Regions from separate parts of the Paenibacillus sp. FSL R5-0713 genome, predicted to be linked through region 1. Evidence: predicted binding sites of a transcription regulator. Region 1 holds the regulator's gene; the other holds the start of a gene.
What was found. Region 1 encodes CtsR, which represses protease genes until heat stress. Its sites were predicted from a motif close to ATGGTCAATAAAGGTCAAACA; they were not measured.
Positions count from the first base shown of each region.

Region 1 (5,275 bases):
ATCCAGCTCTTCACGGATTTTTTGTTCCGTATCACGCAGAGCGGCTGCTTTTTCGAACTCCTGGCTTTGAACTGCAGCGTCTTTTTCCTTGCGGATATCTTCCAGACGGCTCTCCAGCTGTTTCAGGTTTGGTGGGATCGTGTAAGAGTTCAATCTTACTTTGGAACCCGCCTCGTCAATCAGGTCAATCGCTTTGTCTGGCAGGAAACGGTCTGTGATGTAACGGTCAGACAGCTTAACCGCCTGCACAATCGCTTCGTCCGTAATTTTCACGCGGTGATGCGCCTCATAACGGTCACGCAAGCCGTGCAAGATCTGAATCGCTTCTTCCGGAGAGGGCTGATCTACCGTAATCGGTTGGAAACGACGCTCAAGCGCTGCATCCTTCTCGATGTATTTGCGATATTCATCCAGTGTTGTCGCACCGATACATTGCAATTCTCCACGGGCCAGAGCCGGTTTCAAAATGTTAGAAGCATCGATGGCACCTTCAGCTCCGCCTGCGCCAATCAAGGTATGCAATTCATCGATAAACAGGACAATGTTACCTGCTTGGCGAATCTCATCCATGATTTTTTTCAGACGATCTTCAAACTCACCACGATATTTGGTTCCAGCAACTACTGAACCCATATCCAGGGTCATCACACGTTTGTCGCGCAATGTTTCCGGAATTTCATTTGCAATAATTTTTTGTGCAAGGCCTTCAGCAATCGCTGTTTTACCTACACCTGGTTCACCAATCAATACCGGGTTGTTCTTGGTACGACGGCTGAGTACCTGAATGACACGCTCAATTTCTTTGCTACGTCCAATAACCGGGTCAAGGTTATTCTCTCTGGCGTATGCCGTGAGGTCACGTGCCAGACTGTCCAGCGTTGGTGTGCTGACATTGGCAGGTGTTCCATTATGGCTGGATACAGCTTCACTGCTGCCAAGCAGCTGTAACACTTGTTGACGTGCTTTGTTCAGGCTGATACCCAGGTTATTGAGCACACGTGCTGCAACACCCTCGCCTTCACGAATCAATCCGAGCAGGATATGCTCTGTGCCTACATAGGTATGGCCCAATTTACGAGCTTCATCCATAGACAACTCAATTACTTTTTTCGCACGTGGCGTATATGCAATGTTGGTAGGTTGCTCTTGGCCACGGCCAATCAGCGTTTCTACTTCATCCTGAATTTTTTCCAATCCGAGTCCCAGGCCGATCAGTGCTTTGGCTGCGATGCCTTCGCCTTCACGAATGAGGCCGAGCAAAATATGCTCAGTACCGATGTTATTATGACCGAGACGGACAGCTTCTTCCTGCGCGAGTGCGAGCACCTTTTGGGCCCGTTCCGTAAATCTTCCAAACATCATATCTCCTGCACCTCCATGGTTTTGGATAAAACGAGGGGTTCAAACCATCCCCGCCGTATTCTTCATATCATTTTTGTTTGCAGCCGTGCTGCGAATAAAGTCATTCGGCATCGTACATGCCTTATTATATAAAAGCCGCAATGCGGCATGAAACCATAATTCAATACAATATCAGAGTAAGCTAGGACTGCTTCGCTGCATTGATCGTATCACGAATCAACTGAGCTCGATAGATGTCACGCTCATCTGTGCGCATATCTTCCCCGAATGTTTTCTGCAAAAATCCCGGCTGTGTCATCACATTCAACTCATTCATGACCGTGATCGACAGTCCATCCAACAAGCCGAGATCCACGCCAAGGCGTACATCCGATAAGCGCTGTGCTGCTTCCTTGGAATCAACAATAGCTGCATGAGACAATATGCCGTAAGAACGCATGACACGATCCGTAATTCGAAGTCTGGAGTCGGTAATTAACCGCTCTCTGGCTGTACGTTCATGACCAATCATCTGTAACACAACACCATGCAGGTTCTCGATGACTTCCTGTTCGGTCTGTCCCAGTGTAATCTGATTCGAGATCTGGAACAGGTTACCCATAGCTTCGCTGCCTTCACCGTATATGCCTCTTACAGTCAATCCCACTTGGGAAACTGCGGTTAAAATACGGCCAATCTGCTGCGTCATCACCAGGGCAGGCAGGTGCATCATGACAGATGCTCTGACACCTGTACCTACATTCGTAGGACAACTGGTTAAGTATCCTCTGCGATCATCAAAAGCATAATCCACGTGCGCTTCAAAAGCATCATCTATTGCGGAAGCTTTCTCCCAGGCTTCTTTCACCTGGAACCCCGGATAGAGGCACTGGATACGAAGATGATCCTCTTCATTAATCATAATACTGACAGACTCATCCTCACTGAGAATAACCGCACCATGTCTGGATTCATTCGCAAGACTTGGACTGATGAGATGTTTCTCCACCAGCACCCGTTTGTCGAGTTCGTCAATATCGATTAGATCCAAAGTATGAAAATCCCCAAAGGCATGAACATCGTCGTATTGAAGTACTTCGCTCAGCTTATTCAGTACCTCTTCCGATTGCTCATTGGAAGCCAGCATCGGAAACGGAACATGCTGAAGGTTGCGCGCAATCCGGACACGGCTGCTTATGACAATTTCGGAATCAGCCGCATCACTGCGCATCCAGTCGCTGAGCGCCTTCTCTGTAAAGCGCAGATTAGGCATTACGCATCCCTCCTACTCATGACAAACTTTACTCCTGAGCTATTCCTTTTTCAAGTTCTCGAATCTGGTCACGGATCTGAGCCGCCTCTTCAAATTCCTCTTGGGCGATGCTCTCTTGGAGCTCACGCTTCAAATCAGCAATTTGACGTTTCACCTTGATGCGACCACCAGCTCGTGCAGGTACTTTACCTACATGGGACGTACTACCATGAACCCGCTTGAACAAAGGGTCCAGACGGCTGTCAAAATATTTATAACATGAACTGCAGCCAAATCGGCCTATCTTACTGAATTGTGCGTACGTCATACCGCACTCTTCACACTGAAGTGCCTTTGCAGGTGGTGTTCCTGCCGATCCACTTTTGCCGGCTGGATCAAAATCAAGTAACCCGGACAACAAGTTGTGAATGGAAAATCCACCTGCTGTTCCAGGAATCATTTCCCCTTTTTCACGGGCACATGACTCACAAATATGGAATTCCGTCTTCTCTCCATTTACGATCTTCGTAAAATGCAGTGTCGCCGGACGTTTATTGCATTCTTGGCACAGCATAATGATGTACCTCCTTTGACCCCGATAGTTTTCATTTACCGAGCAAAGATATTAGCATCGCCTTTAACATTCTGGCACGAATTTGATCCCGGTAAGGAAGTTTGACCAATATAACCTCTCTAGATACAGCAGCTCGCATCAACCCAGCTTCACGCTTGCTCAAGAAACGTGCTTCTTCCAATTGATAAATCAAACCTTCGGCAGCTGTCTGCCCGATCTCATCACCAATACTATGGTGCAAATGGTTATGCAGAGCTGATTGGGCTGGTAATTCAATGCGCTGTATGCGAACATAACCACCACCGCCGCGTTTACTCTCTACCAGGTATCCCTTCTCGAGTGTAAAACGTGTGCTGATGACATAATTGATCTGGGAAGGTACACATGAGAATTGATCTGCCAGATCATTACGCTGAATTTCAACCATTCCTTCGGGACTTTCATGCAAAATACTCTTCAGATATCGTTCGATAATATCAGAGATATTACGCATCCAATCATCCTCCACTGTCTGAAACGTTAAGTCAATAAGGACCCACACGCCCCCACAGAGTACACCTTCTCTACCCATTTAACCAATCAGGGAAACAGCGAATCTTGCTTCCACAGGAGTCAACAGGAGAGCGAAGGAAGCACGAAGGTCCTTTAATATTCCCTTGATCCTCCGATGAGATGAATCACGTATAGTGGCGATCATGCATCAGATTGTAGAAAGAAAGCTACTTAAGTATTAAACCTTTAGTTGACTTTGACTTTCTTTGACTTTATATACATTATAGCATATTTTGTGGTTTTGCCAAGTGGGATCACTATTCATTTTTTACGATTTTACACGAAATATTCCCCAGACACAAAAAAACCTCTCCAAAATTGCTGGAGAAGTCCTTTTGTCTTTCAATCACTCCGTATTTCTATCTAAGCTAATCAAGATAAAGGAACAGTGGGAAGAGTAATCAGAAGAAATCGAGTAAATAAGTTTCCCGTTCAGGAATTGCTTGTTCCAAAGCCTTGATTGCTGTGTTCGGTCCGTGAATTCTTCCCATTCGTGCCATTTCCGTTGGTCTGCGATATCCCATCAGCACCGCAGTAAGGGCTTGAATATCTACCTTAATAGTCTGATCATCAGTAACTGGCTCCGAAGTTTTCCATATGGATGCTGTTCCATTCTTTGCTACGTTCAATTGCCATACTCCTTCATTCCACGGAGCGTGGGAATCCTCTACCTGTAGAACAATCTGAACTGGTGAGTCCTGACTTGCAAATGGATATTGAGATATAAACTGTTCCACACTAACGATACGCGCCATAAAATAAGGTACGATCTCCTGCTGAATCCGTGGATTATCCAACTGGAAAGCAAGCGTATCACTGGCAGGTGCCTGTAACGTAACTTCCTGGATCATGGAATCATGGTTAGCAATAAAGGTCCATAGTCCTTGCCTAGCCTCTTCATTTAGATAGATAATCTCTTTAATGGTAAACTTATTTTCCTTAACCTCATATAAAAGATAACCTTGTGCTGCATTAGCTTCATCGTAATATACAGCCTTTTGGCTGCTTCCATTAACCAGAACTGAATTCTCCCACCTTGCATCGTCCCGTACCAGCGTTCCGTTATAGCGTTCAGCATAAGCACTGTATACTTCCTTTAATACACTGAGGCCCGGATCCCCACGCCGAATTGTTCCAGGTGTCGCTTTTTTCGAAGGCAAATGAGCAGTTGGCACTTTATACCGTTTAAATTCAACATATGTCTCCCATCCATACTTTCGATAGAAACCAAAAGAGAATGGATGCAAGAACGATATACTTTGTTTGTTTCGATTCATTTCTTCCAACGCATGCTTGAGCAGACCCGCTACCCAGCCTTTGCGTCTATACTCTGGCCAGGTGGCTACACCCGCAATACCGCCCATCTCGAACGATCTACCATGAATATAGGTTTGAAAAGGAATAATGTGAAGTTTGGCTCCTAACTGCCCGTCCTCATATACACCCCATATATCCTGTGACGAAAATTGACTCCGCCGTTTTTCTTTTTGTTCTTCACTCATTACTACTTGAAAAGCGTATTCGGAGAGTGCCATCGCCGGTTCAAAATCATCTAC
Region 1 covers NZ_CP150229.1:5,936,834-5,942,108, forward strand. Annotated here, with positions in the region: gene MKZ12_RS26610 (ATP-dependent Clp protease ATP-binding subunit) at 1-1,362, opposite strand, end outside; gene MKZ12_RS26615 (protein arginine kinase) at 1,544-2,614, opposite strand; gene MKZ12_RS26620 (UvrB/UvrC motif-containing protein) at 2,643-3,167, opposite strand; gene MKZ12_RS26625 (CtsR family transcriptional regulator) at 3,199-3,660, opposite strand; gene MKZ12_RS26630 (GNAT family N-acetyltransferase) at 4,121-5,275, opposite strand, start outside.

Region 2 (5,275 bases), 1.0 Mb from region 1:
TACGTGGAAGATCAGTGCAGACGACATTCAAACCAGTCAGTTCTCTGTACAACCCAACTATACGTATAGCGAAAAAGACGGACAACAAATTAAAGGATACACAGCGCATCATACACTGACAGTCACGTATCGTCAGATGGACAAGATCGGCGAACTGCTTGATGCTGCTTCAGGTGCGGGTGCGAACAATATTGAGAACGTGCGCTTTACTGTAGAAAATCCGGAAACTTATGAGTCCCAAGTGATTGAGAAAGCTGTTGCCAATGCAGATGTAAAAGCTGGCGCCATCGCAAAAGCAGTTAAACGTCAACTGGGTGCTGTTCTTTCCGTAAGCCAAGGCGATGCGAATGTACCTGTGTTCTATGCGAGTGAGTCATTGATGTCCAAAGCAGCAGATACAGCAGGTGGCACTGAGATTGAAACAGGCCAGGTTAAAGTAAGCACAATCCTGAATATCACGTATGAAATGAAATAAATAAGATCGAACTAATGATTGTAAACTCAAGTAACACTTTATAAGTGTCATTTAAAGGGTACAACGAAATAATGACAAAGACTTTGTCCTGTGGACAGAGTCTTTTTTTGTTGGAAAAGCAAACTTTAATGAAGTTAGATAGAAGTGTACCTTTTTGAAGCAACGTGAAATGCTGTTTATTGGTATCTTTTTTGTATAGTTGTTCGTGACAAAAAGGTCATATCCCCTTATATTTTGCGTCTGATATTCATCAACATTGTAACTCGAGCTGTAAACCTTTCCGAAATTGGGTTAATTATAATAGAGAGGTGAGCGTATGAGATATGCGATCAGGTCAGGATTACATACGCAATGATACCTAATTGTGAATTCAGAGAGGAGTTTTATATATGACATCATGGAAAAAATGTACAAGTGCGTTGCTTGCAGCAGGAATTATTGTAGGTAGTGGTTCGGTATGGCAGGAGAGTTCGGTACAGGCGGCTTCTGTATCCTCGAAAGTGACAACCCCAGCTGAGGTAACGCTGAAATCGGGTGGGAAAACACTGACTCAAAAAGGACTTCTTCAAGGTGGATCGACTTGGGTCTCGCTGACAGCAGTCAAAGATGTAGCGGGTGGAACGTTGAAATATGATGCTAAAACGAAGTCATATACGGTAACAGCAGCCAACAATGCGATGACCGTTAGCCTGATGGATGGACAACCAAACGTCTATATTAACGGGTATTACCCTCAGGTGGAAGCAAAATTGATTCAGGGTCGATTATATATTCCATTCTCGGCAATGCGAGATTATCTGGGTGTACAGGGAAATTGGGATGGCAAAACCAAAACGTTGACACTCAGCAAAGTGAAGCAAAATAATGTGCAGGTAAAATCGACAAAAGTAAACGTGACTGTGAAAAATGCGGAGGTGGATGTACAATATCCGCAGGTGAGTGGACTTGCCAGCAAAGAAGCTGAAGCGGCCATCAACAAAGTGCTCAAAGATGAAGTGGACACGGCTGTTGCTGCTTTCAAAAAACAAACCACTGAATTCGGCGGAGCAACCGCAAAACGTCCATATGCTTTTGAAACTTCGTATGTCGTGACCTACAATGAGAACGGCGTGTTAGGTTTGATCACTCAACGTTATGAGGACTATGCAGGAGCACACGGCATGACAACCCGTACGGGACACACCTTTGCTCTGGACACAGGCAAGGAACTTACGTTAGATGATGTGTTGCAAAATAACAAAACCATGCGTGAGACGTTGGGTAAAAAAGTGGGCGAGCAACTGAAAGCCCGCGGTGGATACCTGGAAGGTTACAAAGGGTTAAATAAAGACCAGGATTTCTATGTGACACCAACAGGTGCAGTTGTGTTCTTCCAGTTGTATGAATATACAGCGTACGCGGAAGGTTTCCCTGAAATGAAGTTCACTTACAAGGAAATTCTGCCTAAGGGCACGGAACCGTTTAGCAACGTAACATCAGACAAGTAAGTTCGCGTAGGGTAACTTTTAAGCAAGAGCACTCATATCACATTCTTCTCATGAAAAATAATAACAAGAATCCCCCGTCATCCTGCTTTGACGGGGGATTCTTGTTTATCCAGTCAACGCACTCCACTAACGGGTGTGATATTTGCCTGTTTAGTTGAAAATAGCACAGGGCGGGCTCACCTTTATATCGGTGAAGCCCGCCCTGTGATGTTACCGCTAGTCTCCAGGCAGCATATTAGATGCCTTGGGAACCCACGTTTTCAATAACTTTATCAATGATACCGTAATCGGCAGCTTCAGCAGCACTCATGAAGTAGTCACGATCTGTATCTTTCTCGATCCGCTCCAGAGGTTGACCTGAACGCTCAGAGATGATGCGGTTCAAGGTATCACGCATTTTCAGGATGCGGCGAGCACGAATTTCGATGTCCGAAGCTTGACCTTGAGCACCACCAAGCGGTTGGTGAATCATGATTTCACTGTTAGGCAACGCAAAACGTTTCCCTTTTGCACCAGCATTCAGCAAGAATGCACCCATGGAAGCCGCCATACCTACACAGATGGTAGATACATCCGGTTTGATGAATTGCATTGTATCGTAAATGGCCATACCGGCTGTAATCGATCCGCCTGGGCTGTTGATGTATAAGTGAATGTCTTTCTCCGGATCTTCCGCAGCCAGGAACAACATCTGTGCCATAATGGCATTAGCCACTACATCATTAACATCGCTACCAAGGAAAATAATACGATCCTTCAGCAATCTGGAGTAGATGTCATAGGCGCGCTCACCCCGGTTGCTCTGTTCAACGACCATTGGAATAAAACTCACGTGAAAAACCTCCTCGGAATGTAAATGTTATTGGTGCTTATATTTAAACTGTTACCGTATTACCCACATAATAAACAATTCCAAACAAAAAGTCAAAGAAAGTCAAACTAACTTGCAAAAAAAAGAAACCTTTCCGGTTTCATTGGTTAAAAGGGTTATGAGCTGTTAAATAAAAGTGGCGCGCCCGCCAAGAATCGAACTTGGATCTCAGGCTTCGGAGGCCTACGTCATATCCATTGGACCACGGGCGCACATTATGTGACAGCAATAATGATTATAGCTCATGAAATATTTAATTGCAAGCAATTCGTGATGTGTATTGGTTTGGATTAACCTAAAAATGATCATGATGAAGAAGAGTGGATAAAGAGTGCATTTAAGTAAATGCTATTAGAGGTTTTGGACATGCCCGATGAAATGTATTCTGAGCGATATGTAGATGGAATTCACATGTTTCTTCTATATATGGTATGCGTGAGCTAGTCCTTGATCATGGAAGTCTAGGATTGTGAAAATAGGCGCGTACAATCGCTGAATGTGTGTCGAAATAACACGTTGAAACACTTGCATGTCACGTCAGTTTTAGGTAGAATAGACGTGGGACTTAAAAAGTTAACCCGGGACGTTTTAGGGCCACGAAAGAGAGCTTGGAACGAGAACTTGCGGGAGTGGAAAGCATGCGAACGATTTTAGAAGTACAAAAGCAGCTTCTGCCTGATCTCATGGATGTCTTGAAAAAGAGGTATACGATTCTGCAGCAGATCATGTTATCGGATGTGATCGGACGGAGAACGTTAGCTAATTCCATGCAGATGACCGAGCGGGTTCTGAGGGCTGAGACCGATCTGTTAAAGGCTCAGGGACTTATTGAAATTGACAGTGCAGGAATGAAGATCAGCGAGGCAGGGTATGATTTGCTGCAGCAGTTAGAGCCCGTAGCCAAAGAGTTGTTCGGATTATCCGAGCTGGAAGAGCGCATCAAGCAAGCCTACGGTCTGCAAAAGGTAGTTGTGGTTCCTGGTGATTCGGACGTATCTCCATTTGCCAAAAGGGAACTGGGCAGAGCCGGAGCGAAGGCTCTCGGCAATATCATGAGTGACAACGACGTTGTCGCCGTTACTGGCGGATCAACAACGGCCGAAGTCGCAGAGCAACTGACTCCGCCAACATCGCTCAAAGGTGTCTGGTTCGTACCGGCACGCGGTGGACTTGGAGAAAGCCTTGAAATTCAGGCAAATACGATTGCATCCACGATGGCAAAACGGGTAGGAGCGCAATATAAACTCCTGCATGTACCGGATTTGCTTAGTGATCATGCCTATGAATCATTAATCCAGGACCCCAGTGTTCAGGAGATTCTGCAGCTGATTCGAAAATCGCGGATTGTTATTCATGGAATTGGTGATGCCGTGGAGATGGCGACAAGACGTAAACTTGCGACGGAGATCATAGATGAACTTCAGGAGCAGGGAGCCGTATCTGAATCTTTCGGTTATTACTTTAACGATCAGGGTAAGGTGGTACATACCATGCTTACACTGGGGATGCGACTTCAGGATATTGAACGAACCGATGTTGTGATTGGAATCGCAGGTGGCAAAAGCAAAGCTGCTGCCATACATTCCGTGTTACGATTTGGTCAGGAAGATATTCTGATTATTGATGAGGCAGCTGCCGAAGTCATCGTTGCTGAAATGGAATAAAGTTTTACTCTGCAACACAACTATTGTTGTCTTGACGGACTTCACCGTCTGTCTTGAATATATAAGTTTCATAAAAAATTAATCAAAACTTGGGAGGAACTTACTCATGATTAAAGTAGGTATTAACGGTTTTGGACGTATTGGACGCTTGGCATTCCGCCGTATTCAAAATGTAGAGGGCATTGAAGTAGTAGCAATCAACGACTTGACTGACGCTAAAATGCTGGCTCATTTGCTCAAATATGATACAACTCAAGGTCGCTTCGATGGCGATGTTGAAGTACACGATGGCTTCTTCAAAGTGAACGGCAAAGAAGTTAAAGTATTGGCTAACCGTAACCCGGAAGAACTTCCTTGGGGCGACCTGGGCGTAGATATCGTTCTGGAATGTACTGGTTTCTTCACAACGAAAGAAGCAGCTGAGAAACACTTGAAAGGTGGAGCTAAGAAAGTTGTTATCTCCGCACCAGCTACTGGCGACATGAAAACCATCGTTTACAACGTAAACCATGAAATCCTCGACGGTACTGAAACTGTAATCTCCGGCGCATCTTGCACAACGAACTGCCTGGCACCTATGGCAAAAACACTGCAAGACAAATTCGGAATCGTTCAAGGTTTGATGACTACAATTCACGCTTACACTGGCGACCAAAACACATTGGATGCTCCACACCCTAAAGGTGACTTCCGTCGTGCTCGCGCAGCAGCTGAAAACATCATCCCTAACACAACGGGTGCTGCTAAAGCAATCGGTCTGGTAATTCCAGAACTGCAA
Region 2 covers NZ_CP150229.1:181,686-186,960, forward strand. Annotated here, with positions in the region: gene MKZ12_RS00890 (SIMPL domain-containing protein) at 1-475, shown strand, start outside; gene MKZ12_RS00895 (DUF4163 domain-containing protein) at 865-1,962, shown strand; gene clpP (ATP-dependent Clp endopeptidase proteolytic subunit ClpP) at 2,198-2,794, opposite strand; tRNA gene MKZ12_RS00905 (tRNA-Arg) at 2,971-3,045, opposite strand; gene MKZ12_RS00910 (sugar-binding domain-containing protein) at 3,472-4,497, shown strand; gene gap (type I glyceraldehyde-3-phosphate dehydrogenase) at 4,604-5,275, shown strand, end outside.
Region 2: the regulator CtsR is predicted to act here: its motif matches at 2,883-2,903, upstream of clpP (ATP-dependent Clp endopeptidase proteolytic subunit ClpP).